Regions from separate parts of the Fictibacillus sp. 5RED26 genome, predicted to be linked through region 2. Evidence: riboswitches for the same ligand, from Rfam matches in the RefSeq annotation. Region 2 holds a riboswitch; each other region holds the start of a gene.
The links. A riboswitch is a leader RNA that binds a small molecule or an ion and turns the genes downstream of it on or off. The one in region 2 is predicted to bind S-adenosylmethionine.
Positions count from the first base shown of each region.

Region 1: it holds a riboswitch for S-adenosylmethionine, as region 2 does, so the genes downstream of both, IHV10_RS22775 (YezD family protein) here and IHV10_RS01585 (PLP-dependent aspartate aminotransferase family protein) in region 2, are expected to answer to the same signal.
Region 3: it holds a riboswitch for S-adenosylmethionine, as region 2 does, so the genes downstream of both, metK (methionine adenosyltransferase) here and IHV10_RS01585 (PLP-dependent aspartate aminotransferase family protein) in region 2, are expected to answer to the same signal.
Region 4: it holds a riboswitch for S-adenosylmethionine, as region 2 does, so the genes downstream of both, IHV10_RS07445 (bifunctional homocysteine S-methyltransferase/methylenetetrahydrofolate reductase) here and IHV10_RS01585 (PLP-dependent aspartate aminotransferase family protein) in region 2, are expected to answer to the same signal.

Region 1 is NZ_JACZDU010000001.1:1,438,685-1,443,209, forward strand. Features, by position in the region: gene IHV10_RS07470 (nitrite/sulfite reductase) at 1-628, opposite strand, end outside; gene cysC (adenylyl-sulfate kinase) at 653-1,252, opposite strand; gene sat (sulfate adenylyltransferase) at 1,218-2,408, opposite strand; gene IHV10_RS07485 (phosphoadenylyl-sulfate reductase) at 2,435-3,142, opposite strand; gene IHV10_RS22775 (YezD family protein) at 3,238-3,381, opposite strand; SAM riboswitch class I at 3,681-3,785, opposite strand; gene IHV10_RS07495 (sulfite exporter TauE/SafE family protein) at 3,999-4,525, shown strand, end outside.
Region 2 is NZ_JACZDU010000001.1:295,555-304,915, forward strand. Features, by position in the region: gene IHV10_RS01565 (hypothetical protein) at 1-44, shown strand, start outside; gene IHV10_RS01570 (hypothetical protein) at 130-351, shown strand; gene IHV10_RS01575 (nitroreductase family protein) at 441-1,088, shown strand; gene IHV10_RS01580 (hypothetical protein) at 1,328-2,437, shown strand; SAM riboswitch class I at 2,614-2,729, shown strand; gene IHV10_RS01585 (PLP-dependent aspartate aminotransferase family protein) at 2,914-4,704, shown strand; gene IHV10_RS01590 (aliphatic sulfonate ABC transporter substrate-binding protein) at 4,863-5,852, shown strand; gene IHV10_RS01595 (ABC transporter permease) at 5,875-6,720, shown strand; gene IHV10_RS01600 (ABC transporter ATP-binding protein) at 6,736-7,467, shown strand; gene acsA (acetate--CoA ligase) at 7,464-9,155, shown strand; gene metX (homoserine O-acetyltransferase MetX) at 9,148-9,361, shown strand, end outside.
Region 3 is NZ_JACZDU010000004.1:267,114-276,474, forward strand. Features, by position in the region: gene IHV10_RS16165 (alpha/beta hydrolase) at 1-764, opposite strand, end outside; gene IHV10_RS16170 (gamma carbonic anhydrase family protein) at 849-1,367, shown strand; gene IHV10_RS16175 (VOC family protein) at 1,357-1,728, opposite strand; gene IHV10_RS16180 (spore coat associated protein CotJA) at 1,868-2,086, shown strand; gene IHV10_RS16185 (spore coat protein CotJB) at 2,128-2,355, shown strand; gene cotJC (spore coat protein CotJC) at 2,377-2,946, shown strand; gene IHV10_RS16195 (phosphatase PAP2 family protein) at 3,067-3,618, shown strand; gene IHV10_RS16200 (glycosyltransferase family 4 protein) at 3,634-4,791, shown strand; gene metK (methionine adenosyltransferase) at 5,056-6,261, opposite strand; SAM riboswitch class I at 6,426-6,556, opposite strand; gene pckA (phosphoenolpyruvate carboxykinase (ATP)) at 6,818-8,401, shown strand; gene IHV10_RS16215 (alpha/beta hydrolase family protein) at 8,471-9,268, opposite strand.
Region 4 is NZ_JACZDU010000001.1:1,428,029-1,437,389, forward strand. Features, by position in the region: gene IHV10_RS07430 (YeeE/YedE family protein) at 1-556, shown strand, start outside; gene IHV10_RS07435 (serine hydrolase) at 601-1,407, opposite strand; gene metH (methionine synthase) at 1,739-5,191, opposite strand; gene IHV10_RS07445 (bifunctional homocysteine S-methyltransferase/methylenetetrahydrofolate reductase) at 5,184-7,034, opposite strand; SAM riboswitch class I at 7,099-7,213, opposite strand; gene IHV10_RS07450 (NAD(P)-binding protein) at 7,215-7,853, opposite strand; gene IHV10_RS07455 (sirohydrochlorin chelatase) at 7,869-8,621, opposite strand; gene cobA (uroporphyrinogen-III C-methyltransferase) at 8,622-9,361, opposite strand, start outside.

The DNA.
Region 1 (4,525 bases), 1.1 Mb from region 2:
CAATTTCCTTAAAAGCTGGAGTATAGGCTACACAGTTGATCTCAGCATGAGCACTATTGTTCACATTTGAACTAATGGACATTTTGTATTTTCTCGGCAAATTAGAGAAATCTTCATTATGCTGAAAGAACTCATAAACTTCCTTTACAATTTCAGTGGTATCGAAGAGTTCGTGTGGATCGATGCCCGCGATTGGGTTCCCCATGATGTTTCGCGTAATGTCCCCGCATGCACCCGCGCTCGACAACCCAACTGCTTCTAACCGATAAAAGATATCTGGAATCTGTTCAATCGTCAGCCAGTGAAATTGAATGGCCTGTCGTGTCGTGATATCGAATACGTCTCTTCCGTAATCTTTGCAAATATAAGCCAATGCTTTTACTTGTTCATAATTTAAAATGCCAGATGGAACATTGACCCTCATCATAAAATATCCATCTTCTTTAGGACGCTGCAGATAGAGCCCTGCCCACTTGAAACTATCCCATTCTTCTTTTGGGATAGAGGAGAAGCCGTTTTCTGCGTAATAAGGAATATCTTCAAATATTTTCAAGCCGTCTTTTACGAGCTTTTTTTGTTCGGTCTTATTAATCTTCGGATTTTCTGCCCATGTCTTTTCATATGCCATTCTCTCATTCTCCTTTTTATTTAGTTAAATCAGCTTCCTTTTTTCCAGAAGATTTAAGATGCTCTCTACAATCTCAGAAACGCTTTGTTCGTTAGTATATATGGTGAAATCTGGTGAAATCGGTTCTTCATAAGGTGAATCAATTCCAGTAAAGTCAGGAATTTCACCTTTTCTCGCTTTGCTATATAAACCTTTTGGATCTCTTTTTTCACATTCTTCAATCGGACATGAAACAAAAATTTCTATAAATTCCTCTTCTGAAACGATTCTTTTCGCCATTTCCCGATCTTGTATAAAGGGAGAGATAAAAGCTGTAAGTACGACTGTTCCGTTATCTACAAAAAGCTTTGATACTTCAGAAATGCGTCGAATGTTTTCACTTCGATCTTCATCAGAGAATGAAAGATCGCGGTTTAATCCATTACGAATGTTATCTCCATCCAATACATAGTTTCGGATGTTTCTCTCGTACAGTTCTTTTGCGAGCGTATTGGCGATAGTTGATTTGCCAGAACCTGAGAGACCAGTAAACCAAAGTACAAAACTGGAATGGTTGTTTTGTTTTCGCCTAGCTTCTTTTGAAATTGAACTATCGTGCCAAATGATATTGTGCGGTTTGCTCATTTGAATCTCCTATTCTATGATTTGCATCATTTCGATTTAGTCCATTTATTAATACCTCTACTACTTCTTTTCGGCTGAACGTACTAGGTGGAAGTTCTCCATTACGAAGAAGCTCTCTTACCTTAGTTCCAGATAAGATGACATGTTCTTCCGTTGGGTGTGGACATGTTTTCGAAGAAGCCATACCTTCGCATTTATTGCAATAAAAGCTATGTTCAAAAAACAACGTTTGGATGCCGATCTCATCTTCTGTAAACTGTGAAAAGATCTCTTGTGCTTCATACGTTCCGTAATAATTTCCTACTCCAGCATGATCGCGACCTACGATAAAGTGTGTGCAGCCGTAATTTTTTCTGACAATCGCATGAAAAATGGCTTCACGAGGACCTGCATATCGCATTGCTGCAGGAAATACAGCAAGAAACACGCGGTCAATAGGATAATAGTTTTTTAGAAGAACATGATAGCTTTCCATTCGAACATCAGCTGGTATATCATCAGACTTTGTTTCCCCTACTAGCGGGTTTAAGAAGAGTCCGTCTACAATTTCAAGTGCGGCTTTTTGAATATATTCATGAGCACGGTGAACGGGATTTCTCGTTTGAAAACCTACTATGGTGCTCCAACCTAATTCGTTAAATCGTTTTCTCGTTTCACTCGGATCGAGATGATACTCTTGGAACAAATTTTTCTTAATACGTCTAACAAGTGTAATCTCGCCACCTACATAAACAGAATGTCGTTCGAACAGCTTCTTAACTCCTGGATGATTTTGGTCGGATGTCTTATAAACTCGCTCTGCTTCAATTTGTTTAACAGGAGTATAAACATCACCTACTTTAAGAATCCCGTAGGTTACACCATCGTATGTTAAACGAACTTCTTCACCTCTTATAAGTGTTGATCCTGTATCAGAATCTACCGGTAACGTGATGGGCAAGCTCCAAACCGTTCCATCGCTGAGCCTTATATCGTGGACAACGGATTGATAATCTTTTTGGTTTAAAAATCCTTTTAAAGGACTATAAGCTCCAATCGCGATCAATTCAAGATCGCTGAGTGCAGTTGCATCAAGAATAATTTCTTTTTTAAGGTTGTAATGTGGTGTTTCAGGCTTGAACCGAGTGATTAATTGCCCTCCATGTGGCGTACTCATAATGTCTCTCTCCTCCTAGTATTTCTCTATTTATTCTCGTGAAGCCCGCATTCTCGTTTTCCTGTACCTGACCATCGACCGGCACGAAGGTCGTCTGCGTTAACAGCTGCCTGTGTACATGGCTCGCAGCCTATACTTGGATACCCATTGTCGTGTAGTTTGTTATACGGCAAGTCATGTTTATGTGCATATCGCCATATATCCTTCCACGTCCAATGGATGAGCGGACAAATCTTGATGCTTTTAAATCGCCCGTCCCGATTAACAAATTGCGTGTTCTGGCGGGTAGGTGACTGTTCACGGCGTAGACCTGAAAGCCAGGCTGTTACTCCGTTTAGTTCTTCTTCTAAAGGAATCACTTTTCGAATCGTGCAGCATTGATTAGGATTTAATTTCCAAAGCTCTTCACCGTGCTTACTCGCCTGTTCTTCAAGAGATAAAGTCGGTGTTTTCAATTTGATGCGAAGAGATGGATATCTTTTCTTCGCTTCTTCAATAACTTCATACGTTTCTAGAAAATGCAGATGGGTATCAAGGAAAACAATTTGAGCATGGGGCTTTACTTGATGAACAAGATCCACTAAGACGCTTCCTTCAATTCCGAAGCTGCACGCATAAACCAGATCATCTTCATACGTTTCATAAGCCCACTTCAAAGCATGCAGCGCGCCTTTTGTGGGGTTTTCACTATCAAAATCACGGGTATTTTCGTCCCATGTTTCGTACGTTAGCAATCTGCTACCTCCTTTTCGCCATAAAAAAAGCGGCTTTAACGTTTTTAGGGCTTTGCCCATTCGTTAAAACCGCCTCTAGTTTTCTAGTCAGCGAATTATTTAATTCTTATCTTCTCGTTCTTTTCAAGCTGAATCACTTTTCCATCTTGAACGACCAAAGTGATTGATCCAAATTTAATACTGCTCAGCATTTGTTGAAGCTGAGGAAGAAAATCGTTTGCACTATTTTCGTTCGCCACTCCACTGCCTCCCTTTCTAACATTCATATCTTTTCAAAGGCTCTTTCAAAAAGTTGTTGTTTTTTGTTGATTTATGTTTTGGCTTCATTGAAAAGTTGATTGGAGTGCAAGGTGCGAGACTCCTGGGGGATCAGCGGGACAGGTGAGACACCTAAGGACACAAAGTGTCGAGGTGGCTCACCGCACGCCCCCCGGAAAGCGAGCATCCTGGAACGGATATCAACCACTTTCAAGAGCAACAAAAGCCAAAAAACAAAAAAACCTTCCCATTTCGGAAAGATAGTGGAGGTAAACATATTACCTTATCTTCCAAAATGTAAATACATTCTGCTGGAGTTAGCACCTTACAATCGCAGGTTGCCGGGTTTCATCGGGCCAGTTCCCTTCACCACTCTGGATAAGAGTTTAAATTTTATAAAATCATAACATATCTGAAATGGATATCAAGACCTATTTTTTCATTTTTCTATTTTTACAAAAAATTTAAACAAACAGTTGACTTTTTATGTTTTTGAATCATATAGTATTAACTAAAATTTAATCCGTATCGCTGATCGGTAAACCGAAGGCTCTTAACACTTCTTGTTAAGGGCCTTTTTATTTTGAGGAGGAAGATTATGAAAAAGTTAATCGTATTGGCTCTAATTGGTCTTGTTGCACAGTTGATTGATGGTTCACTTGGTATGGCTTATGGGGTTACATCTACTTCATTGCTCTTAGTGGCGGGAATTGCTCCTGCGGCTGCATCTGCGTCCGTACATCTTGCCGAAGTCGTAACCACTGCCGCATCCGGCGCTTCACACATTAAATTCGGAAACGTTGATCGTCAAGTTGTTACTCGGTTAATTCTGCCGGGTTCAATCGGAGCATTTGTAGGTGCTTGTTTTTTAAGCAACCTTCCTGGAGATCTAGTAAAGCCATATATCTCTATCTTTCTAATTATCCTTGGGATTTATATCTTATATCGTTTTCTGTTTAAACTTGGAGAAAAGAAAGCAACAGCGAATGGTAAACCCTTTACGAAGAAACAACTTATTCCACTTGGATTATTAGCAGGTTTCTTAGATGCTACAGGTGGAGGAGGCTGGGGCCCGGTCACCACTCCGGTCCTTATGGCAAAACAGGATATGAAAACCAGAAAAGT
Region 2 (9,361 bases):
GTTCGTTTGTTGAAGAGCGTATGAATCTTGCAAAAGCTAATTAGTTATGCAAATTTGTTTTAAAGAATAAAGGTATTCTATCTTTTCCTAAGAATATGTTAAATGTAAAAGGGAAAAGGTGGTTTTACCATGAAGCCATATGTGAAAGCAGGTTTAATTACCGCCGGGTTAATCGTTCTGATCAGTACCTATCTGCTAGGAATGTATGTTGAGAAGTTAAATGTTCAAAAAGAGTCACTTAATATGGATCCTATCCATATTGTAAGTGTATTATTAGGAGCTTCACTCATTTTAATCGGATTAAGAATAAAAACTAAAAAAGAAATTGAACCAGAGAACAGTGCAAAATAGGCACTGTTTTTTTACGTATTTTGTAGAGAGTTCCAATCTTTTGTATAATACATTTAGAATATCTAATACATGTGCCAGAGGAGACAATCATGAAATACGAAGATTTTAAAGAAATCGTGCACGGCAGAAGAAGTGTCCGAAAGTTTACGGATGAAGCAGTTGCTGAAGTAGACATTCATGAAATCATGGATTGTGCCCGCTATGCGCCGAGCGACACGAACTCACAAACGTGGGAATTTATCGTGATCCGAAACAAAGATAAAGTAAAGAAAATTGAAGAGATGACGTGGGATGCTATTCATAAATTGGCTGCAAGAGCTGAAGAGAACGGCAAAACGAAGGAAGCGAAATTGCTGACGCGCTCTTTCGGCCCTTATGCAACGGCGTTCTCTGGAGCACCTGTGCTGATTATCTGTTTAGCCACTCCTTACGAATCTAAGTTTCGTGAAAAAATATTTGATCCGATCGAACTTGCCGAAGAATCAGTCTGGGAAGAAGAAGGAATCAAGAGCAGCTGCTTGGCGATTCAAAACTTGATGCTCGCAGCCCATGCGCGCGGACTAGGGACTTGCCCGATGACTGGTCCCGTATTGCTTGCGCAAGATGCGATTCGAGACTTTTTAGAAATTCCGTCTAAGAAACAGATCAACATGGTTATTTCACTTGGACATCCACAAGATCAACCGAAAAAACTCGCAAGAAAAGCTGTAGAAGAAATCGTCACATATGTAGATTGATGACAATTGGTTCTGTAAAATTCTTAAAAAGCTCGTCCAGCGGCTGACAAGCACACTGGACGAGCGCCATATGAAAAGTGCAAGAATCACCGCTTTGAAATGCCCCCTTGAACCCCTCTCATACCCCTCTATAAGACTTCAGACCTACAATTAATCTTAAGAAAAAAGGATTTTTTTCGACATATACCGAATATATGTTTCATGTAACGTATTTTCAATTATAGAAAGAGGAACTTCTTATGAAAGAGACATTTGACTTGATTGATTATGCACTGCAAAAAAGTGGATTAGAGGAACTTAAAGATCCGACTCAGGTTCAGTATTTAGGTGAAGGGGCTTGGCATCTTGCTTATCTTGTTCAGCTACGCACTGGAGATGCTGTGGTTGTTCGTTTTCCGAAAACAGAGGCGTATGGAAAGAACGTTGAGTTTGATGAAGAAGCCATGCACTCAGAATATGCAGCGACTAGAGCATACTATGAGCTAGCAAACCAAGTTAAACCAGGAATCTGCCCTGCCTTTTTCAATTATCATGTAGAAAAAGGCAGAACGTTTACCGTGGAATCTTATGCGGGGAAAGCAATCAAGCTAGATCAACTAACGGTTGTAGAAGCGTTTCATATTGGAGCGGAAGTTGGTGAGTTCTTTCGCAAGATGAATACTGCACATCATGGCTTAAAAGGGTTTGGTTATCTCTCATGGAACGGTAAACATATTGCAGGCAAATTTCAATCAGATGTTTCAGAATCTATGAAAGAAGAAAACAATGAATACATAGATGATTTCAAGAAATTTATAGAAACGTATGAGGGGGCCATTTCTTCATCAGCTTTAGTAGACCTACATGCTTGCATGGAGGATAGAGAGATTACGGATCATACGGTTGTACTTACTAATCAAGATACATCTCCAGAGAATATATTGCTGCATTCAGATGGCACTGTCTGTTTGATTGATCCTGTACCAATCTTATATAGCGGAGATTCGCTTGCTGGGAATTTTCTTAATAATTATCGAACGTTGTTTCCAACATTTTTTAATGCACCGCGTTATGCACGACATGAATTTGATCGCTTTGAAGACCGTTTGAAAAGAATAGCTGACGGATTTTTAGAAGGTTATTCTAACGGAGATCTAGATGTAAAGCGTCGAGTGAAACAAGAAGAGTTTATTCAACTTACGGATCTAACTGTAACTCATTGGCAACTACTTCAGATTGATGAATTATCGTCCGAACAGAAAATTCGTTACGGAGAAAGAGAAGCCATTGCCAATCGAATAGCGGAACTTGTAAAAAAAATCGAAGAGTTTCAATGGTTTGATGAAAAAAGTGGAACAAAGTTAGCATAACCGGCATAGCATGGGCATAATCTTAATTCAAAGCTGACAGTTGAACACTCATTCATTTGTATAACTTTTATGATTTTTCAAAAAACGGTTGACTTTCTAAAACATCTTACTCTATAATCCTATTCAAGAACAAAGTAAACATCAGCACGTTAATGTGTTAAACATAATTTGAATATCTCTTATCCAGAGAGGCGGAGGGACTAGGCCCGATGAAGCCCGGCAACCAACAAACCACATTTGGTTTGGAAAGGTGCCAATTCCTACAGATCTTTTTTGATCTGAAAGATAAGAGGAGGACCAAAACCCTCTTCTTAGGAAGGGGGTTTTTCTTTTTCCCCTTATCATACTTCAAGCACAAACATCACTTAGTCACTTATTTCATTTTAAAAATTGAATATAGCAAAAGGGAAAAGCATTAATCTTTATCCCTAGTTTTCCTATAGATTTTATTTGAATAATGAGAAGGAGCGATTATAATGACAAAATCTTTTGACGGATACGATATTGAAACATTGCTATTACATGGGGGCCAAGCGCCTGACCCAACGACAGGATCACGAGCGGTACCTGTCTATCAAACTACTTCCTATGTTTTTTCTGATACAGACCATGCGCAAAGCCTTTTCGCGCTTGATGAGCCAGGAAACATCTACAGCCGAATCGGAAATCCAACTGTTGATGTTTTTGAGAAAAGAGTTGCACTTCTAGAAGATGGTGTTGCAGCTGTAGCTACTTCTTCTGGTATGTCAGCTATCGCGCTTGCCATCTTAAACATCGCACACGCAGGAGACGAAATTATTGCAGCTACGAATCTATACGGAGGTACTTACAACCTATTTTCTACTACTCTTCCGAAATACGGAATCAACGTAAAGTTTGTTGATGCAGAGGATCCAGAGAACTTCCGAAACGCGGTTACTCCAAACACGAAAGCATTTTTTGCTGAAACGATCGGGAACCCCAGTCTTAACGTATTAGATATTGAGGCAGTGGCAGATATTGCGCATGAAAACGATGTACCTCTAATTATCGATAATACATTTGCAACACCATATGTCACAAAGCCAATAAGCTTTGGAGCGGACATCGTAATCCACTCAGCTACAAAATGGATCGGCGGACATGGAACCGCAATTGGCGGTGTTGTAGTGGATGGAGGACGCTTTAATTGGAATTCAGATAAATACCCAGGATTCACTGAGCCAGATAACAGCTATAACGGATTAAGATACGCGAATGATTTTGGAACATTGGCTTTCGCGACTAAATTACGCGTTCAGCTTTTACGAGATTTCGGAGCTTGTTTAAGTCCACACAATGCATTTCTCCTTCTACAAGGTTTAGAAACACTGCATCTACGAGTAGAAAAACATGCGAAGAACGCACAAGAAGTAGCGGAGCATCTGGAAAAACATCCAGCAGTAGATTGGGTTTCATATCCTGGTCTTTCTTCGCACAGAAGTCATGAGCTTGCGAAAAAATATTTAAGCAACGGTTTTGGTTCGATCGTAAACTTTGGAATTAAAGGCGGGCGTGATGCAGGACGTAAGGTCATTAACAACATCTCATTATGGTCACATGTTGCAAATGTTGGTGATGCAAAATCATTGATTATCCACCCTGCTTCTACCACTCATCAACAGCTGAGCGGAGACGAATTAGTAGCAACAGGCGTAACAGAAGAACTAATTCGGTTGTCGATCGGACTTGAATCCGTAAAAGATCTTACGAATGATCTTGATCGTGCGATACAAACGGCTACAGGAATCGGAGCGGATAAAACAGAAATCACGATTAATGACGAAGGTGTCATTCGTTGGGCATTGCAATCATCACTTTATAGAGCAGTTGAGAATGGACAGGAAATTCAACGACCTAAGACGCTAGCGATCGTGGGACTCAGTTCCAATCCTGCAAGACCTAGCCATCGATTAGCTAGAAAGATGCAGCGACTTGGCTATAAGATCGTTCCTGTTAATCCAAGAGAAACCGAAGTGCTTGATGAAAAAGCGTATCCAGATTTAAAATCCATTCCGTTTCCGATAGATGTTGTTCAAGTATTTAGAAGTCCAGAAGCAGCGATCGAGCTCGCAAAAGAAGCAGCGGTCACACAACCAAAAGTGTTCTGGCTGCAAGAAGGTGTCATCTCACCAGAGGCTGCAAAAATCGCGAAAGAAGCTGGTATTGATGTGGTGCATAACAGATGCACGTATAAAGAAGCACAACGACTAAGAGGTACCATTTCAACGTATGCGTGTGAACTTTAAAAATAGAGATAGCCGATTCATTTTTAGGTTTTGCTTTAATGATTCTTTGCTTGTTGATTGTAGTGCAAGGTGTGAGACTCCTGGAACGGGAGTCAACGACTTTCAAGAGTAACTCAAAAAATAGCCATACAAAAAGAGAGAAACGTGGAGGGAAATACATGATGAAGATTTGGCAAAAAGCAGCACTGGCTTTAAGCATAGCAGGCGCTTTAGTGTTAGCGGGCTGTTCCAGCAGTGCTAAAGAAGGTGAGAAGCCGGAGAAGATTAGACTTGATTATGCCTTTTACTCTCCAACAAGTCTAGCACTCAAAAAGTTTGGCTGGGCAGAAGAGACATTCAAAAAAGATGGCATTGAAGTGGAATGGGTTCAGAGTCAGGGAAGTAATAAAGCGCTCGAATTTTTGAATTCAGATAGCGTTGATTTTGGATCGACAGCTGGTGCCGCAGCTTTAATCGCAAAAGACAAGGGTGCTCCGATCGAGTCAGTCTATATCTATTCTCAGCCAGAATGGACAGCACTTGTCGCGGCAGATGGATCAAAGATTAAAGATGTAAAGGATCTGAAAGGTAAAAAGATAGCGGCGACGTTTGGTACAGACCCGCACATCTTTCTACTCCGAGCACTTGCAGATGCCGGCCTTTCTGCAAAGGATGTACAAATCGTAAATTTACAACATGCAGATGGTGCGAATGCTCTATTAAAAGGGCAAGTGGATGCTTGGGCTGGATTAGATCCACATATGGCGAGAGCAGAAATCGAATCCGGTGCTCAATATATTTACCGCAATCCAGATTTTAATACGTATGGCACGTTAAACGTACGCTCTGAGTTTGCAAAGAACCACCCGAAACAAGTAGAACAAGTCATTGAACTTTACGAAAAAGCAAGGAAATGGACGATTGAGAATCCAGAGGAAGCAACAAAACTTTTATCTGAAGAAGCGGGGATTAAAGAAGATGTCGCAAAAAAACAACTGCAACGAAACAACTTCGAGGAACCTGTTCCAGGATCACAGCACGAAAAAGCTATATCGGCTGCAGGCGAAGTTCTCCAAACAGAAGAGATTGTCAAAAAAGATACTAACATCGAAGATCTTGTAAAGAAATTAATCAATCCGAAGTTCGCAGAAAAAGTAATCAAACAATAAGGAGAGAGAGGAGGAAGTGTCGATGATTTCTGAAACACATAAGTGGAAAGTAGCACAGAGAGCTTCCCCTCAAAAGCTCTCATCATCTAAAGGCATATTCCAATTAGGTAGAGGAATTCTTATTGGTTCTATCTTGCCTATCATTTTATTAGTTGGGTGGGAAATAGCAGCTAGAATGGGACTACTAGCTGCGCACCTGCTGCCTGCACCAACCATTATTTTAGAGAAAATAATTAGCATGTATCAAGATGGCTCCCTGTTTGGTCACATCTCTATTACACTGACCCGGGTATTCTTAGGGTTTGCGATTGGAACGGTAGCGGCGGTCGTGATCGGTGCGATTGTTGGTTATGCAAAAACAGCAGAAAGACTTTTAGATCCGTTGTTTCAAGCGATTCGTTCTATCCCTTCTCTTGCCTGGGTACCACTCTTTATTCTTTGGATGGGGATTGGCGAACCTTCTAAGATTTCTTTAATCGCAGTAGGTGTATTCTTCCCTGTCTATTTAAATATTGTGGCAGGGATCCAAGGGGTGGATCGTAAGCTCATCGAGGTAGGAAGAATTTATAAGTTAACACCTTATCAGCTAACGAAACGCATTATTCTGCCTGCTGCATTGCCGTCATTCATCACAGGTATGCGCAGCGGCTTAGGTTTAGGGTGGATGTTTGTAGTAGCCGCAGAGCTTATGGGTGCAAGTGAAGGATTAGGCTATCTGCTTGTGGTAGGTCAGAACACGTACTCACCTGATACGGTAATTGCGAGCATCTTGCTATTTGCAATCTTAGGAAAGATAACGGATGCCGTACTAAAATGGATCGAACGCCGTTCGTTAAAATGGCAAGATAGTATAACCAATCAAGGATAGAAGGAGGGGAAACAAATGCTGAATGTGAATCGTTTAAAACGTACGTTTAATCATGACACAGCTGGGTTTCAAGATATTAATCTTTCTGTACAGGAAGGGGAAATCATTGGAATTCTAGGAACGAGTGGCTGTGGAAAAAGTACATTGCTTCGCGTGCTATCAGGACTTGATAAACAATATGAAGGGACGATTTCGATAGAGAATGGATCGAACAACCAGATCGGTATGATGTTTCAAGAACCTCGCCTTCTTCCATGGTTGTCTGTAAAGAAAAACATTTCATTCGGTTTGGAAAAAGAAAAAAGGAATACGGATAAATATAAAACGTATCTGGATCTAGTAGGATTAACGGATTTTGAGAACCATTACCCGAAAGACTTATCAGGGGGGATGGCACAGCGGACAGCAATAGCAAGAGCGCTTATCACTGAGCCTGAGATTCTATTATTAGACGAACCATTCAGTGCGTTAGATGCTTTTACAAAAATGCAGCTTCAAGATCTTCTATTATCCATATGGCAAAAAAAGAAAACGACGATGATTTTAGTAACTCACGATATTGATGAAGCACTTTATTTATGTGATCGAATCTTTATCTTAAAAGGGCAGCCAGGTGAAGTATATAGCGAAGTTTCAGTGGAAAAACAAAAACCCAGAACCCGTGGAGACGCTTACCTCTCTAAACAAAAAGCACACATCTTAAATTTATTAAACGTTGAAAAGAAAGCAGCAGGTGAACAGAAATGACAAAACTAGCCACCATTCATCCAGTCGAAGGAAATCATAATATTTCAGAAGACCAAAGGGATACAGCATTTTCTTGGGAAACTTTTATTGAAGAATTCAATAGGCGAAGTGATGGTAAGACGAATATGGCGTATGAATGTGTAGACCGTCATGTTGAAGAAGGAAGAGGTGAGAAAACAGCTCTTCACTATATTGACGACTCACAGGATATTAAAATTCGTTATAACGAGTTAAAGAAAACGACTGATCAATGGGCGGCGGTTTTGAAAAATCATGGTGTAAAGAAAGGAGATTTTGTATTCGTATTCTTGCCAAAACACCATCATTGTCATATCGCAATGTTAGCTGCTATTAAGTTAGGTGCGATCGTGGGTCCGTTATTTGAAGCATTCATGTCAGATGCTGTAAGAGACCGAATCAATGATTGTGAAGGAACGTTCTTAATTACAGATGAAGAGTTGTATAAGCGAGTACCAAGAGAAGATATTCCGAGTCTTCATACGGTTTTTTTAACAGATGCTGAAGGAGAAAACGGAGAAATCTCGCTTCCAAAAGAATTGAAGAATGTAGAGAACACTGAGAGTCAGATTGAGTGGGTAGATCCTGAACATGGTTTAAACATCCACTACACATCCGGTTCTACTGGAAAACCTAAAGGAATCATCCATGCTCATCGAGCGATGGTTCAGCAATATCTTACAGGCAGATGGGTGTTAGATATTCAAGAAGATGATGTGTATTGGTGCACTGCCCATCCTGGATGGGTGACAGGAACAGTGTATGGCGTTTTTGCACCATTATTAAACGGAGCCACCATTGTTGTTCACGGTGGGCGATTTAAAGCAGAAACCTGGTATGAAACCTTACAAAAAACAGGTGTCACAGTATGGTATAGTGCACCAACTGCGTTCCGCATGTTGATGGCAAAAGGAAATCAGCTTCCAGAACACTATGACCTTTCAAAGCTTCGTCATATTTTGAGTGTAGGCGAGCCATTAAATCCAGAGGTAATCTTTTGGGGTAAGAACGTACTTAGTAAACGAATTCATGATACATGGTGGATGACTGAAACTGGTGCGCAGCTTATCGTAAACCTTCCAACAGAGCCGATCAAGCCAGGTTCGATGGGAAAAGCTTTTCCTGGAATAACAGCAACTGTATTGGATGAAGAGGGAAAAGAATTGCCTCCGTACGCTGTAGGACATTTAGCGATCAAGGCCCCATGGCCAGCAATCATGAGAGAGGTTTGGCAGAACCCTGAAAAATATAATTCTTATTTTAGCTGGGGTGAATGGTATGTTTCTGGAGATCTAGCCATAAAAGACGAAGATGATTATATCTTTTTCCAAGGACGTTCAGATGACATGATTAATTCTTCAGGAGAACGAATCGGACCATTTGAAGTTGAAAGCAAGCTGATTGAACACAAAGCAGTGGCCGAAGCTGGAGTAATAGGCAAGCCTGACCCTATTCGCGGAGAAATCGTGAAAGCCTTCATCGTGTTAAAAGATGGATTTAGCGAGAGTAAAGAGCTTTTGGAAGAAATCCGAATCTTTGTTAGAGGTGAGTTAGCTGCACATGCTGCACCTCGTGAGATTGAAATCGTGGAAGAGCTCCCTAAAACAAAGATCAGCGGAAAAATATTGCGAAGAGAGCTGAAAGCCCGTGAGTTACAAAAACTTGCTTGAGACCACGAGAAAGATAGGGAAGATAAGAATCGGTGACTTTGCTTTAGAGTCAGGTAAGATAATCCTAAATGCAGAACTAGCTTTTGAAAAAACGGGAAACCCAAAAGGTCCAGTTGTCTTACTTTGCCACGCGTTAACTGGAAATCAGTATGCATTTGGTGAAGAGGAAGATCCAGGATGGTGGCGTGGATTAATTGGTCATGATC
Region 3 (9,361 bases), on a different contig from region 2:
AGAAATTTTTTCACATAATTAAAAACATGATCTCTTTCAGGCTCGTTTAATACTTCATGATATAGTGATGGAAATTCTTTATACCATTTTTCGTCGAGTTGCACTGCGTTAAACCATTGCATAACTTTCATTTTGTCCACGATTCGATCATCCCCCGCTTGTAAAAGCATTAAAGGTACATTTGGGAAATCTTTATAATGATCAAAAACATGTTTTATCGAACCAATCAACTCTCGATACCACCTGACAGATACTTTCTTAACGATCAACTTATCCTCTCTATCACGAATACGTATCTCTTCGTTCCTTGTAGCACTGCCTTCAGGTAAGTTGGTCGCTAACCTTACACTCGGAGCGAGTTTGTTCAATAGAACGGAAACGGCTTCTTTTCCTTTTGATGGGTAATGAACCAATCCTAAACACGGAGAGGATAAGATTACCGCTTTTACGCTTAGCCTTTTTTCCATCAAGGTTCTGATCACAGCTAATCCACCCATGCTATGTCCTAAGATATATACGGGAAGGCCTAATTTCTCGGCTTCTAGATACCATTTTTCTATGGTTTGGATATAATCGTCGAATGCATCAATATGTCCTCTTCTTCTCGTTGTCGTACCTTGACCAGGAAGATCGCCTGAAACACAATGCAAGCCCGCTTCGTTCAGTTGCTTGATGACCCAATCATACCTGCCATGATGTTCATTTGCACCATGTACGACAACGATTGTTCCGATCGCATCCTTTTTTGTTTTCCACGTCCACATTTCTCCACCTTCTTCTCTATTCATAAGACTTGATGATTTGCTAAACTGTAGATAGATAAATATTGATAATAGGAGTGTATAATTATGATCTATCCATTTGGAGATAAACAACCTAAGATTTCAGAAACTGCCTTTATTGCAGACTATGTCACCATAACGGGTGATGTTCAGATTGGCGAATATTCTTCTGTATGGTTTAACACATCCATACGAGGAGATGTTTCCCCGACTATCATTGGAAACTATGTAAATGTTCAAGATAATTCCGTTCTTCATCAAAGCCCGAACCGCCCTCTTCATTTAAAAGATGGCGTTACAGTTGGACATAGCGTGATTTTACATAGTTGTGTCGTTGAAGAGAACGCATTGATCGGAATGGGTTCACTCGTGCTCGATGGAGCTCACATTGGACAAGGAGCTTTTATAGGCGCAGGAAGTCTTGTTCCTCCTGGAAAAAAGATACCACCTAATACGTTAGCTTTCGGTCGGCCTGCTAAGGTGATTAGAGAATTAACAGAAGAAGATATCACGGACATGAACCGCATTCGCCGTGAATATTACGAGAAAGGTCAGTATTATAAGTCCTTGCAGCCTAAACGTTAAACTCGATTAGGTTACCATCTGGATCACTCACAAAAACTTGATGCCACTCTGTTTTGTTTGTTGGTTTGTTAACATAAGGAACGTTATGAACATCTAATGTTTTTATTAGCTTGTCCATGTCGGTAACTCTTATCGCAAAATGACCGTCTCTGCTATCAATCTCAGTCGTATTTCTTCTAGCCTTACCTTTAGGATGAACGATCAAATGAAGCTGTGTGTCACCGATATCATACCAAACGCCTGGAAAATCAAACTGCGGGCGTTTTTTATTTTGCTTGAAACCGAGAATTCCCTCATAAAAATAAAGGGATTCTTTTAGATTTGTTACAAGTAAGGATACATGATGTATTCCTGCATACATGTACTTCCACCTCACCTCTCTGTATGTTTTGCCCATAATTTTAACATAGAAACAAACAATTTGAGATGAATTCGTACTGAAACTGCCTTCCTTTTGAATACTTATAATAAAAGTTAACAATATGAAAGGAAGTTGTCTGATGCGTCCATCTAACCAAAAGTCTTATGTTCCTTATCATAGCCCTTACGATCCGTGCCCTCCGATCGGAAAAAAATATTACTCTACTCCTCCTAATCTATATATGGGATTCCAACCATATAACCTGCCACAATACTCACCAAAAGAAGCACTCCAAAAAGGCACATTATGGCCAGCATTTTATGATTATTATGAAAATCCCTATGAAAGAAGGAGGTAATCTTCGTGCCATCAACCTTACCTGAAGAGTTCTATCAGTGGATGGAAGAACTGCAAGCAGTTGATTTTGTTCTTGTGGAACTTACTTTATATCTCGATACACACCCACAAGATGAATCTGCAGTCCAACAGTTTAATCAGTTCGCAAAACAAAGAAAACAGATCAAAAGAGCCATTGAATCAAAATATGGTCCTCTCCAGCAATACGGAAACAGTTATTCAGGTATGCCATGGAATTGGAGTGACGGACCATGGCCGTGGCAGTTATAAAGCGAAAGGAGGTTCATTTAAATGTGGGTGTATGAAAAAAAACTGCAATATCCCGTTAAAGTCACTTCATGTAATCCGACACTTGCCAAATACTTGATCGAACAATATGGAGGTGCAGATGGAGAACTCGCAGCGGCTCTTCGGTATTTAAATCAGCGTTATACAATTCCAGACAAAGTGATAGGACTTCTTACAGATATAGGTACAGAGGAGTTCGCGCATCTCGAGATGATCGCAACCATGATCTACAAGCTGACAAAGGACGCCACACCAGAGCAACTAAAAGCCGCTGGCATCGCAGACCACTATGTAAATCACGACAGCGCATTATTTTACCATAATGCAGCGGGTGTACCGTTTACTGCAAGCTACATAGCTGCAAAAGGCGATCCGATAGCTGATTTATATGAAGATATTGCAGCGGAAGAAAAAGCACGAGCTACCTATCAATGGATCATTAATATGTCAGATGACCCTGACCTTAATGACTCTCTTCGGTTCCTAAGAGAAAGAGAGATTATCCACTCTCAACGATTCCGTGAGGCAGTTGAAATCTTAAAAGAAGAACGTGACAGGAAAATATATTTCTAACCATTCTGCACATGCAGGATGGTTTTTTTATAATAATTTCATACTGTCTTCATGTTCCCCTTACAATTGTATTTTATTATTATAGTATCAAACAAAATATGAATGGTAAGGGGGATATTCATGACAAAAGTAATCGACTGGCTTTATGAAAAAGAGTGTACATTTTTCCGGCTGATTAATGGAAGATTACACAGAAATTCAATGGATCATTTTTTTCACTTGTGGACACATCTTGGTGGTGCAACAGCTACTATCTCAACAAGTATTCTGCTTCTGTTATTTCTCCCTATGCATTTAAAGTCTTGGGGAATTGTTTGTATGCTGTCATTATTGTTCAGCCACATTCCTGTTGCGATTTCTAAGAAAATGTACCCGAGAAAAAGACCCTATTTAAGCCTTCCAGATACAAACATCGGCGATAACCCATTAAAAGATCATTCTTTTCCATCCGGTCATACAACAGCTGTATTTTCAATCGTAACGCCTTTAATACTATTGAATCCGTTTATCGGTATATTTTTATTAGTCGCCGCTCTTTTAGTGGCCATCTCCCGTATGTATCTAGGTCTTCACTATCCATCTGATGTACTTGCAGGAATGATTCTAGGCATCAGCTCCAGCTTCTTTTCTTTGTTCTTAGTTAATAGCTTTGTCTTGCCTTATTTCTTATAAAAAGGAGATGAAGAAATGAAGCTTGCTCTTTTTTCTGATACGTTCCACCCACAAATTAACGGAGTTGCTCGTACGTTAAAAAGATTTACGAGTTATCTAGAAACCAATGGAGTTGATTATAAAGTTATCATGCCTTCATTTGAAGATGTTCAAGAAACAGAGGGCAAACAGTATTATGCCATGAAAAGCCTGCCACTCTTTCTATATCCAGAGTGCAGGCTTGCCATACCTCAGTTTAAAGCCTTGAACGATGAACTGAATACATTTAAACCTGATCTCCTCCATATAGCGACTCCTTTTAATATTGGTCTGTTCGGAATGAGATACGGTAAAAAAGAAAGCATTCCCATGGTTGCCTCCTATCATACTCATTTTGACCGCTACCTTGCTTACTACCATCTAGATTTCTTATCCCCCTTGCTCTGGCGTTATCTGCAATGGTTTCATAAACCTTTTGAAAAGATCTTTGTTCCAAGTGAAGAAACACGGAAGATTTTATACACAAAAAGCTTTACTTCTATTGAAATATGGTCCAGAGGAGTTGACTGTATGATGTTCACACCTCAAAATCGAGATTTCCATGTTCGTGAAGAATATAAGATCACACAGAAGTATATCTTCTTGTTCGTGGGAAGACTAGCACCTGAAAAGGATCTAAACATCCTCAAAGAAATGATAGATAAGCTGCCATCCCCTTTGAGCGAGAATGTTCATTGGCTGATTGTGGGTGACGGACCAAGTCGACGTGATGTCGAACAGTGGGAAACTGAATATAGCAATGTAACATGTGCAGGCTATCTATCTGGAGAAGATCTTGCGCGGGTTTATGCTTCAGCCGACCTTTTCGTCTTCCCTTCTTCTACAGAGACGTTCGGCAATGTTGTTTTAGAAGCAGCTGCCTCTGGGTTACCTGCTATCGTGTCTGATTCTGGCGGAGTAGCTGAAATTGTTCAAGACGGTGTAACGGGTAGAATCTGCAAAGCTAGAGAAGCTGATTCATTCATACAAAATATCGTTTCTATTTTGGAAGATCCTATGCTCTTAGGCTCTATGAAACGAAAAGCAAGAAATTATGCGATGACTCAATCTTGGTCAGCTATTTTCGGGAACCTTTTAATGCAGTATGAAGAAGTTATTTATACGAAAAATAAAAATAAAACGATCATTGCGTAGCAGATGAATAGTTAATAAGATATGAAAATACGAGGATAAAATAAACGTATCTTCCAAATGAACATTAGCGATTAAGATGTTCGTTTGGAAGATACACAATTTTTTTTACGAGGTAATTACAATTATATCCGCAGATAAAAAACATTTATCCGTAAAACTAGCGAATAATTCCGTACATAAAATTTTTTATCCGATTTTCGACATAATCTTCTAAAATAACTAAAAAAACCAGACTCCCAAAAGGAAGTCTGGTTTAACATGTTATTAAATATTTGCTTGTTTCTTAAGCTCTGCAGCCTTATCTGTGTTCTCCCAAGGAAGGTTGATGTCAGTACGTCCAAAGTGGCCGTATGCAGCAGTTTGCTTGTAGATCGGACGGCGAAGATCAAGCATCTTAATGATTCCAGCCGGACGAAGGTCGAAGTTGTTGCGAACTAGTTCTACAAGAACTTCTTCAGAAACTTTACCTGTTTCAAACGTGTTTACAGCGATTGATACTGGTTGAGCAACACCAATTGCATAAGCAAGCTGAACTTCAACTTTGTCAGCAAGACCTGATGCTACGATGTTTTTAGCAACATAACGAGCAGCATAAGCAGCAGAACGGTCAACTTTAGTTGCGTCCTTACCAGAGAATGCACCACCACCGTGACGAGCATATCCACCGTATGTATCTACGATGATTTTACGGCCAGTAAGTCCAGCATCACCTTGTGGTCCGCCGATTACGAAACGGCCCGTTGGGTTGATGAAGTATTTTGTGTTCTCGTCGATTAGTTCAGCAGGAACAACCGGCGTGATTACTTTTTCTTTGATGTCTCTTTGAATTTCTTCAAGTGTGTTCTCAGGGTGGTGCTGAGTAGAAATTACGATTGTGTCAATACGAACAGGTTTGTCGTTCTCATCATATTCAACAGTTACTTGAGTTTTTCCATCTGGACGCAAGTAAGGAATCTCTTCAGACTTACGAACCTCTGTAAGACGACGAGATAATTTATGAGCTAGTGAGATTGGTAGAGGCATAAGCTCTTCTGTCTCGTTACAAGCATATCCGAACATTAGACCTTGGTCACCTGCACCGATCGCTTCGATCTCAGCATCTGTCATAGAACCTTCTCTTGCTTCAAGAGCTTGGTCAACACCCATCGCGATATCAGCAGATTGCTCATCGATAGAAGTTAGTACTGCACATGTTTCAGAATCGAAACCATATTTGGCACGGTCATAACCGATTTCTTTAATTGTCTCACGTACAACTTTTGGGATATCTACATAAGTAGAAGTTGTGATCTCACCTGCAACAAGTACAAGACCTGTAGTTACAGATGTTTCACATGCTACACGAGCATTTGCATCATTAGCTAAAATTTCATCTAGAATCGCATCTGAGATTTGGTCACAGATTTTATCTGGATGGCCTTCTGTAACGGATTCTGATGTAAATAAACGACGACTAACTTTTTTGGACAAGTTAATATCCTCCCTTTAACTGCTTTTGAGTATGATACGGTACTTTATTCTTATCTATTTTACACAGTTTATGTTCTTAACCTGAAAAAGGCATAAAAAAAGCCCTTCCCTGTCTCACATACATTCACGAGGGAAAAGGTTTATAAAACCAAAATGCCTTCAACCTCTTATTGTCCAAGGTTATTTTCACCTTGCAGGTTAGCACCTTTTCATTTCCAGTAGCGTTATTATTGCCACTTTCATGTCGGTTGCTGGGTTTCATAGGGCCTGTCCCTCCACCTACTCAGAATAAGAGTAGCCGTTCTCGAAATATGATAGCGTAATGCTTCACCTCTGTCAATAGAAAACCCTATGAATAGCAATAAGTTTGGAGTATTATATTCTATAGAATGAAAGCGTTTTAAATAAGATGGATAATTCACAACATTTTGTTCTTTTTTTCAGAAGTAAGAACTTTTTTGATGCACTTTCATAAAATAGTATACATTATTTAAATCAATGTGTTATACTAATTTTCGAATATATCACTCTAGGATAAAGGATGGTACTGTCTCATATGAATACATTGGAATTTACGACAACCTTAAACGATCTTGTGACCCGTGAAACAACTCACCAGAACTTACCTGTTCCGGTTTTAGTAGAAAAATCTCTTCAACGCAACGAGGGCATCCTTACATCCACAGGAGCACTTCAAGCTACAACGGGGAAATACACAGGCCGTTCCCCTGAGGATAAATTTATCGTTGAAGATGCTTCCATTAAAGATTCAATCGATTGGGGAAAGGTAAATAAACCATTTTCACCAGAAAACTTTGATAAATTATACAAAAAAGTACTCAATTACTTAAGCAATAAAGAAGAACTATTCGTATTTAAAGGGTTTGCTGGTGCGGACCGCGAGTATCGCCTTCCTATCCAAGTAATTAACGAGTATGCATGGCATAACCTTTTTGCTCACCAAATGTTTGTGCGCCCGAACCACGATGAGCTAGGTTCTCATGAATCTCAATTCACAGTGATTTCAGCACCAGGATTTCAAGCTAATCCGGCTGAAGATGGAACTAACTCAGAAACATTTATTATCGTCTCTTTTGAAAAGAAAATTGTCCTTATCGGTGGTACTGAGTACGCAGGTGAAATCAAAAAATCTGTATTTTCTGTCATGAACTACATCCTTCCTGAAAAAGGCATTCTGTCTATGCACTGCTCTGCCAACGTTGGGAATGAAGGAGATGTAGCTTTATTCTTCGGACTATCTGGTACTGGTAAAACTACATTATCAGCAGATCCGAACCGTCGCTTAATCGGAGATGATGAGCATGGTTGGGCTAACACCGGTGTCTTTAATATCGAAGGTGGATGTTATGCTAAAACAATCGATCTTTCTAAAGAAAAAGAACCACAGATCTGGAATGCGATTCGTTTTGGAAGCGTTTTAGAGAATGTTATGATCGATCCCGTTACAAGAGAAGCGGATTATAAAGATTCTTCACTAACAGAAAACACACGTGCTGCTTATCCTGTTGATGCTATTCCTAATATTATTCAACCAAGTGTCGCAGGACACCCGAATACAATCATCTTCTTAACTGCTGATGCATTCGGTGTACTGCCTCCGATCAGCAAACTTACTAAAGAACAAGCGATGTATCATTTCCTATCAGGATACACGAGCAAACTTGCAGGAACAGAAAGAGGCGTAACATCACCACAAGCTACTTTCTCAACTTGCTTTGGCGCACCATTCCTGCCACTTCCTGCTACCGTTTATGCTGAGATGCTTGGCAAGAAAATTGATCAGCACAACGTTCAAGTTTACCTTGTTAACACAGGCTGGTCTGGTGGAGAGTACGGTATTGGAAGTCGTATGAACCTAGGTCATACACGTGCAATGGTGCTGGCTGCTCTAGAAGGCGAACTTGCCTCAGTTGAAACAGTAGTAGATCCTATTTTTGGGCTTCATATCCCAACACATTGCCCTGGGGTACCAGACCAAGTTCTTCAACCGAAGAAAACATGGAGTGATCAAGACGCTTATGATGTGAAAGCGAAAGAACTTGCTGGTCAATTTAATGCGAACTTTGAAAAATTCAAGTCTGTATCAGCTGAGATTTCTAAAGCTGGACCGCTCGTTTAATACACGGAATAATGACCTTCCATTCTAGCGATGGAAGGTTTTTTTCATTTATGAAAAGGAGCTAAAATCTCATTCAGCTCCTTTTCCATGTCCTTTCATCCATGCGCATAAAGCATATGTAATCTTCCGGTTCTCTTTTGGAGGAAAATAATGGGTGTACTCCGGATAGATCCATGTTTCACATGGCTTTTTGAGTTCTTTTAATCTTTTTTCTATCTTAAGTGTGTGTTCGACCGTTACATTCTCATCCTTCATACCGTGAACGCAAAGTAAGGGTGTATCTAATTCTTCACAATAATTAAGCGGCGATCGCCATTCAAATTCTTCTGGATATTTCTCTGGTGTTCCTCCAATAACTCTCTTCATCATCCTGCGCAGATCCTCTCTCTCTGCATACGTGATAGCCATATCAGTCACACCGCCCCATGTTACGACAGAACGTATCTCAGGATATTTCATTGCCGTAAACAAGGCCATAGGACCGCCACGAGAAAATCCGAACACATGAATGTCCTCTTCATCTACTTTTGGAAACTGCTTCAAAACTTCATAAGCTGCAAATGCATCTGTTCGATCTTCCCCAGCAAAATCTTCGTTGCCTTCCCCCCCTAGATTTCCACGATAATAGGGAGCCATCACAACAAATCCTTGTGAGGCAAACTGAATGATCCTAGCAATTCTGACCATGCCAACGGACTTGATTCCGCCCCTGAGATAAAGGAAACCCGGAAAAGGTCCTTTCCCTTCTGGTAATGCTGCTAGTCCTTTTATTTTTAACCCATCATTTAAATAAGTAACTACATACAAACGAATGGTAGGATGCGGAGAAGGAAATCGCTGCCACTCTATCATTTTTGCCTTTTTCATTCCTACACTCCTTTATTTTTGTGGGCAAACACACATTTGCACCAATCACATACATTATTACATAAAAGTCATGACTTCATTCCTATGTGCAGG
Region 4 (9,361 bases), 1.1 Mb from region 2:
GCCTCTTCCTACTACTGTTGGTTGGAAAAAGATTCTTCGTGGATCTTGGCCGTTGTTTACTGCTGCAATTGTTCTTGCTTTACTTAATGCTTTAGTATTAACGATCAGAGGAAATCCTTGGGGTATTACATCAGCATTTGCACTATGGGGTGGCAAGTTCTTAATGGAAACTGGCGTGGATGTTTCCAGCTGGGGTTATTTTGCTGGACCTAATGGCGAAGCTCTTACTAAGAGTGTTCTCTCTGATTCTACGAGTGTTCTTAATTTCGGTATCATGCTAGGCGCGTTTATCTCGGCGTCATTTCAAGGAACTTTTAAGCCTGGAAAAATCAAGCCAGGAGTAGCAGGTGCTTCTATTGTTGGTGGTCTATTAATGGGATATGGCGCAAGATTAGCTTTCGGTTGCAATATTGGGGCATACTTTGGTGGCATTGCCTCATTTAGTCTTCATGGCTGGGTCTGGGCTGTAATGGCGATGTTCGGCACCTTTTTAGCACTGTTTATTAGACCTTTATTCGGATTGAAGAATCCTAAATCTACAGATTCAATCTGTTAATATAGAAAAAGCTAATGGATTACAAGCATCCATTAGCTTTTTTCTTATCTTGAAACCTCGAATAGTAGTTTTCCGATTTTCCCCATAATCCGCTTAGATTCAGTTCGGTTTGGAACGTTTCTACTCAATATAGAAATTGCGTATGTATGACCTGGAAAATAGAATAATCCTACATTATGTTCCACCCCTGATACATAGCCTGTCTTGTGAGCTGCTTCCCAATTCGGAATCATTCCAATTGCACCTTCTTCATTGGGAAGTAAACTCGGAAGTAAATCATTCATCTTCTGTTGTTTAAGAATCTTGATCATCCTGTCACATGCATTCATGGAAACAACTCTACCTGATGCTAAATGGATTAAAAACTGATTTATTTCATTCGGTGTTATAATGTTGAATTCACCAGGTTTTCTGTCGGGTGAAATTTGCAGCTTGTGATTCAGTTGGCTCGTTCTGAATCCCCATCGTGTCATATGTGATGCTATGTTTTCTATACCTACTAAATCAATCAAGACATTTGTTGCAGTATTATCACTTTCAATAACCATTAGCACAAGTAGATCATAAATTGTCCATTCCATACCTGCAGATAAATGCTTCAAAATACCATCGCCAGGTACAAAGTCTTCTTCATGAATTTGAATTTTATCCTTTAAACGGCACTTTCCTTCATATGCGTGTGCAAAAACAGCAGCCATGATAGGAACCTTTATAATACTAGCAGCATAGAAGGATTCATTTTCTTGAAAAGCAAAACTCTCTTTTGTTTTAAGATCATACAAAGAACAACCATACATCCCTTTGCCAGAAGATAATAATTCAGATAACGACTGTTCGATTTGATTTATCATACCCGCTTCCCCGCTTTCTTCAACACGCGTTCTTTTAATTTGTACCTATATGAATTTTTAAAAAAAGTCTCATTTACAAAATTCAGAATCAAAAATAGACTGAGAGCGTTACGAGTTCAATGTTATGTTAATAAAAAATACATAGAAGGAGCGATAATCTTGAAGAAACAGATTTGTATTGTCGGAAGCGGTACCTCTGGTTTACAGCTTGCTTATGCTCTTAGAGATGCTTTTCAAGTTAAGGTTAATCACTCTCATTCTCCAGAATAGATACGTACTGGACGAGTTATGACGATGTAAAGCACCTGAAACTTCAATCAGGTGCTTTATTCTAACTTAACACATTAAAATACCGTGCTTCGGGATGAGCAAAAACAATCGCAGAAACAGATGCTTCAGGCTCCATCATGCACCCATCCGTCAGTTGAATACCAATATCTTCTGGCTGTATCAGTTTAAATAACTTTTGCTGATCTTCTAGTTCTGGACAAGCCGGATAACCGAATGAAAACCTTTGTCCCTGATAACGAGCGGAAAATCGTTCTCTCATTGTAAAATCTACCGAGTCAGGAAAGCCCCAGCGATCTCGCATCTGTTGGTGAACAAGTTCGGCGAACCCTTCTGCCGTTTCTAAAGCTAATGCTTGAAGTGCATGGCTCTCAAGAAATCGTCCTTCTTTCTTATATTCTGCAGCAAGTTCACGAATACCTGTCCCTGCTGTAACTGAAAAGAATCCAACATAGTCCATTTTCCCGCTTTCTTTTGACCGTAAATAATCTGCAATGCAAAGATAAGGCTCTTTGTTTTGTCTTGGGAAGTCAAACGTTTCTACGACTGTTCTTTGATCAATCGGATCATAGATCAGAATCTTTTCTCCATCACTTTGTCCTGGAAAGAATTGATATAGAGCTGAAGGTTGAATCAAATTCTTTTCTTTCGCTTCTTTTAACAGAAGATCAATCAATGATTTCATTTCAAGGGTCCGCTCGTCCTTTTCTTGAAGCAACCTAGTTATTTTACCTTTTATGCCAAGATGATGTCCGAGCAGCATCTGTAGATTGATATAAGGCTGAATATGTGAGAGTGAGTAGTTTTTTAAAATGTGTCTTTCCGTATCGTTCGGAACAAAAACGGGAGCAGTTCTTGAAACCTTTGATCGGACTCTAACAGCAGTTGCAACCCCTGCAGAGCTTTCATTGATTTCAGAGTTTAGAGCTATTGTTTTTTTTCTCTCTGCAAACTCCACAGCCAGTCGATCGAACTCTTTTGGTGTTTGAATCTGATTGGCAAACGAGAGACCTTCCATCGCATCTTTTGCATAAAGAACCATTCCTTCGTATTCCTTCGATATCTTAGTGTCTGTGAACTTTCTTGATAATGCAGCACCCCCAACTAAAATGGGTGTTGAGATGTTCGCTTCTCTCATATCGTTTGCCGTTAACACCATCTGTTGAGCAGATTTCACGAGCAATCCAGATAGTCCGATAATATTTGGTTTTTCTTTTTTAATCGCTTCAATTAACGTTTGTGACGTTACTTTGATCCCTAGGTCTACCACTTTAAATCCATTGTTGCTTAGTATGATGTCTACAAGGTTTTTACCGATGTCATGAACATCACCCTTAACTGTCGCAAGTAACACTTTTCCTTTTGAAGCAGATTCATCATTCGTTTCCATGTAAGGTTCCAAATAAGCAACGGATGCTTTCATGACTTCTGCACTTTGCAGGACTTCTGCAACGATTAACTGATTCTCATTGAAAAGTCTGCCCACTTCTTTCATGCCATCCATTAAAGGACCATTAATGATGCCTAACGGAGTAGCATACTTTAGTAATGCGATCTCTAAGTCTGGAATTAGTCCTTCTTTCGTACCTTCTAAGATATAATATTGAAGCCGCTCTTCTAAACTCATATCAGGCAGCTTTGATTTTGTTTCTTTCTTCTTTCCTCTATAAAAATCAGTAAAAGTAGATAATGCTTCCTCTGTTGTTCGAAATAATAGATTTTCTGCCATATCAATTTCTTCCGGTGCAATAGAAGCGAAACGTTCTAACTTTTCAGTATTTACGATCGCGTAATCAAGTCCCGCTCCTGTGCAATGGTAGAGATACACTGCATTTAATACTTCGCGTCCGACCGGTGGCAATCCGAATGATACGTTACTGACTCCTAAAATGGTTAAGCATTGTGGAAAGTGTTCCTTTATCAGGCGAATGCCTTCAACCGTTGCATTCGCTGAGCCAATGTACTGTTCATCACCTGTACCCACTGGAAAAACGAGCGGATCGAAAATGATGTCTGACGGTGAGACTTTATATTTTTCTACTAATAGGTCATACGATCTTCTTGCGATTTCCAATTTCCGCTCAGCCGAAACGCCCATTCCAATCTCATCAATCGTTCCAACCACTACTGCCGCTCCATATTTATGAAGAAGCGGGATCACTTTTTCAAAACGTTCTTCACCGTCTTCTAAATTAATAGAATTGATGATGGCTTTACCTTGTGAATACTTTAAAGCGAGCTCGATAACATCTTCATCAGTAGAATCAATCACAAAGGGAATTTTAACCTTCTTAACTGCTTCTTTCATAAACGCTTCCATATCACTTAATTCATCTCGATCAGGGTCAGCTAAACAAACGTCGAGTACATGAGCACCGCCTTTTACTTGAGCCCTTGCAATTTCAGCCGCTTCTTCAAACTTCCCTTCAGCAATCAACCGTTTGAATTTTCGTGAACCGATAACATTTGTTCTTTCTCCTACCATGATCGGTCTTAACGTTGGGTCATCGTAAATGAATGGTTCGATTCCTGAAACCATATGAGTTTCGTTTACTTGCAAGTCACGTGGTTGATAGTTCTTCATAGCTTTTGATAATGCTTTAATATGAGCAGGTGTCGTACCGCAGCAACCACCCACCACATTCAGCCATCCTTTTTCTGCAAACCCAGATAGTTTAGTAGCCAATGAGTCTGGTGTTTCATGATAATTTCCTTCTTCATCTGGTAGTCCTGCATTCGGATAACAGCTCACTGCTGATGTAGACAGACTTGATAGAGAGCGAATGTGATCTTGCATGAATTCAGGTCCTGTTGCGCAGTTCAACCCAACGGCAAGAGGATTCATGTGTTTTAACGATATATAAAAAGCCTCAATTGACTGACCCGCAAGTGTGGTTCCCATTGGCTCGATCGTTCCAGAAACCATGAGCGGGATTCTTCTTCCCGTTTGTTCAATAGCTTGCTCGATTCCTAGAAAGCCAGCTTTTACATTGAGCATATCTTGGCTTGTCTCTAAGAGAAGAAGATCTGCACCTCCGTCAATCAATCCTCGTGCTTGTTCAGCATAAGCATCTCTTAACGAATCAAACGTCGTTCCGCCCGTAACACTGAGCGTTTTTGTCGTTGGTCCGAGTGAGCCCGCAACAAAACGTGGCCAGTGTTCTGTTGAAACAGCATCAGCTGCTTTTCTTGCAATTTCTGCTCCAAGCTTATTGATCTCATATGCTCTATATCCTAGTTCGTATTCATCCAGTACAAGATTCGTGCCGCCGAATGTATTCGTTTCAATGATATCAGCGCCCGCCTCAAGATATTTATAATGAATGGATTCGATAACATGGGGTGCCGTTACATTTAAATACTCATTACAACCGTCATACGCTTCACCGCCAAAATCTTCTGGAGTGAGATTGGCTTCTTGAAGCATCGTTCCCATCGCGCCATCCATGATTAAAATCTTTGATTTTAGCTGTTTTTCTATTGATGACTTAGGCATTCTGTGACCTCCTGGATAAAAGTGATGGAGAGTTCGCTCGTGTATATCGTGCTAATTCAACGGTTAGTTCGTAACGCATAAATGGTGTGATCAAGTAGATGCCGTTAAAGAGTTCCATAGCTGTGTCTAATAACGACTTCGCAATTGATAAGCCTTCTTCGCACGCTTGTTTTGGATCATCTGTATACTTACCCATGCGGTCACGCACAGCGTTCGATAGTTTGATGCCGGGAACTTCATGATGAAGAAACTCTGCGTTGCGGGAAGAGGTTAAAGGCATGATTCCAATATAGATCGGTTTATCAATATGTTTTGTTGCCTCATACGTTTCAATAAGTCTTTGCTCTGAAAATACAGGCTGGCTGATAAAGTAGTCTGCACCGTATGCAATTTTCTTCTCTAACCGCTCAACGGCTTTATCGATGGATCGGATGTTAGGGTTAAAAGCAGCTCCTACCGTGAAAGATGTTTTTTCTCCAAGCTCTTTTCCTGATAGAGATAATCCTTCATTAAACTGCTTGATGAGCTTGATCAGTTCAAATGACGTGACATCATATACAGAAGACGCACCTGGGAAATCTCCGACGCTTGCAGGATCTCCCGTTACAGCGAGTATTTCATGAATGCCCTGCGTGTGAAGCCCCATTAAATGAGACTGAAGACCGATTAAATTTCTATCGCGACACGTAATATGAACGAGCGGGCGAAGATTAAGTTGGGATTGGACAATCGACCCTAATGCAGCGTTACAAACACGTGGTGATGCAAGTGAATTATCAGCGAGGGTAAGTGCGTCGATTCCCGCTTTTTTTAACGCCTTTGCTCCTTCCATAAAACGTGACGTATCTAATTTACGTGGTGGATCTAATTCAACAATTATGGATTGCCTTTTCTTTACTTCTTCACTTAGAGGTACATAGTTAGATTTTGATGCTGATTGAATCACAATCTTTCGTTTTCTTTGTTTCACTTCTTTTTCTGTTACAGGTGCTAAGTTTTTTAGTTCACTAGAGAAGGCATGTATATGAGCAGGTGTCGTACCACAGCATCCTCCTAATAGACGAACTCCTTGCTGCCTGAACAAATGGGCACATTCTTTAAAATAGTCAGCATCCCCCTCATAATTAAAACGGCCATCTGTATAAGAAGGAAGCGATGCATTAGGAAACGCTGAAAGAATTGCCTGATTTGGTAATGCAACTTCTTCAAGTGTCATCAGCATGTGATACGGCCCTAGACGACAGTTTAATCCCACAACATCAGCACCAATGTTCTCTAAAGAGGTCAAAGCTTCTGAAATGGGAGTGCGGTCCTGCATAAAGCCGACCTCCTGTAATGACACTTGAGCAATAATCGGAAGTGATGTTTCTTTTCTAGCAATCTTTAAAACCGTTTCTAATTCTTCTAGGTCATAATAGGTTTCTAATTGGATGCCATCTACATTCTCCATCAACAAACAATACAGCTGCTCGCGAAAACTGCGCTTGATCTCTTCAAGAGAAATGCTATATGGTTTTATACCGCGTATGCCACCGATCGTACCTACAACATATTCTTTATGAGCAGCTTTTCTGGCGATCTGAACAGCCGCTTTATTAATCTCTTTTACGTGATCTTGAAGTCCATAGCGTTCGAGCTTTGAATAGTTCGCTGCATACGTATTGGTTTGAATGATATCAGCACCTGCATCTAAATAAGCACGATGGATATTATAGATCTGCTCTTCTTGAGAAAGATTTAACTCTTCGTAACAAAAGTCGGATCCGTACGAATACAGAAGGGTTCCCATCGCCCCATCACCGATTAGTATCTTGTTTTGTTTTAAGTCTGTGATTAAACTCATGACAGCCTCCTATATAAAAAATAAAAAGCCTTCTATAAAAGAAGACTTTTTGAGCGTCGGGGTCTTCTTATCTTTACAAGTTCAAGAATTGAACTTGCAGGAATTAGCACCTTTTCAGCTAGTAGCTGCTGGTTGCTGAGGTTTCATAGGGCCGCTCCCTCTACCTCTCTTGATAAGGATTTATTCATTTATTGGTTCGTTTACTAAATTGCGATCTATTTTCTTTAATAATTCCTGTTTATACGCGCGTTGCTTTTCTTCGTTATATAAAAAGGACCGATCTGTTAACTTTGTTAATAAGTCTTTTCGATTTTTTTCCGGATATTCCTTCTTAATGATCGATCTACATTGAAATAAAAAATCTAAATACGTTTCATAGTCTTCACTGTATTTTTGTTGAAGCTCTTTTTTTATCGATTTAGATAAACTTGGACTAGCTCCAGAAGTAGAAACTGATAAAATGAGTTTCCCTCTCTTTACGACACTAGGAACAATAAAGTTACCCAGGTCTGGTTGGTCAACAACATTCACAAGCTGTTTCGAACTTGTTTGTTCTGCAATCCAAGAATTAATCTCTTTACTATTGGTTGCAGCAATGATTAGAAACGCTTCTTCCAAATCAGCACGTTCCACTTCTCTTTCGATCCAAGTCAGCTTTCGTTCAGCATGCCATTCTTGAATTTCTTTGACAGCTGCTGGGCTGATTACTGTAATTATTGCCTCTTCATTCAATAAATCATTAATTTTACGATGTGCTACTAGACCACCGCCAGCTACTACAACCGTTCTACCTGACAAATTTATGTGAATAGGATACATAGCATTCCTCTCTTTTTAAGAACATGCATACTTCTTTGTTTCAAGTGTTTCATGTATTCGTGTGAGTAAAACGTCTTTCAGAATAGGATGGTAGCCAAGCGTCTCGCAAAGAGTTACGTTTTGTGTGGTCTGCTGCTGATGGCGAATTATCGTATGTTTCATTCCATTTATTAATAGTCCTGAAAATAGAAGGTAAGGCACAACGATAACTTGCTCATATAATTCACTGCTACTCCAAAGTGCTTTTTCAAAACTTGGTTCTGAACCAGTTAAAAAGCAAACTTGAATACTAGGAATTCCATAATGATCTTGAACGTTAGATGCTATTGCTTCTAGGTCCCGCTTTACATCTAGATCGGTGCTACCTCTGCCCACTAAAAGGATATGTGAATTTTTTCTTAACGTAACCGCGCTTTTAATGATCTTCTCCCATAACAAATGTGAAATGGCTTGATGTACACCGAAAGGACGTCCGTATTTCACTTCAACTTCTGGATATGTAGTCTGCAGTTGCTGAAGCTCTTTCGGTATGTCTATTTTTATATGGTTCGCACTTAATAAGAACACAGGAATGACAGAGATGCTTGTTGCTCCTTTTTCTATACAGGTTTCAAAACCTTGAGCGATAGAGGGTTCACTAAGCTCTAGAAAACAAATCTCCTTAATGGGCACATCAATTTGTGCCATACAGAGTCTCACAAATTCTTCTGCTTCCATACGTCCTTTTTCCAGTCTTGTACCGTGACAGATAAAGAGCAATGCCTTCATTTACAATGCCTCTCTTACGTCAGCAAGCTTATTCCGTTCATCGTTCAGCTGTTCAAACCATTTCAGTTCACTGCGAAGACGAACAACCTCACCAACAATGATCATACTAGGATTCTCAATATGTTCTCTAACCACAATATCCTCAATCGTATCGAGTGTACCTGTAACGGTTCGTTGACTTTCTAAGGAACCCCATTGAACGAGAGCAACTGGTGTTTCTTTGCTTTTCCCATTTTTCGTTAACTGTTCACAAATATAACCTAGGTTACCCACTCCCATATAGATCGCTAATGTATCAATACCGTTTGCTAGACTTTCCCATTTCAGTTCATCTTCTTCGCCTTTTTTACGATGACCTGTGACTACGGCATAGCTTGAAGCCATGTTTCGATGCGTAACAGGAATACCCGCATAAGCGGGTGCTGCAATCCCTGATGTTATCCCTGGAATGACCTCAAACGGTATGCGGCTTTTGGCAAGTGTTTCTGCTTCTTCTCCTCCTCTTCCAAACACGAAGGGGTCGCCACCTTTTAGGCGAGTTACTACTTTTCCTTTCTGAGCGTGTTTAACTAAGAAACTGTTGATCGTCTCTTGCTTCATGAAATGGTAGTTTGGCAGTTTACCGCAATAAATTAAATCGCAATCAGGTTTTGCATAAGAGAGCAATTCTTTGTTCACTAATCGATCATATAAAATGACATCCGCTTCCTGAATACAACGCAGACCTTTTACGGTTATCA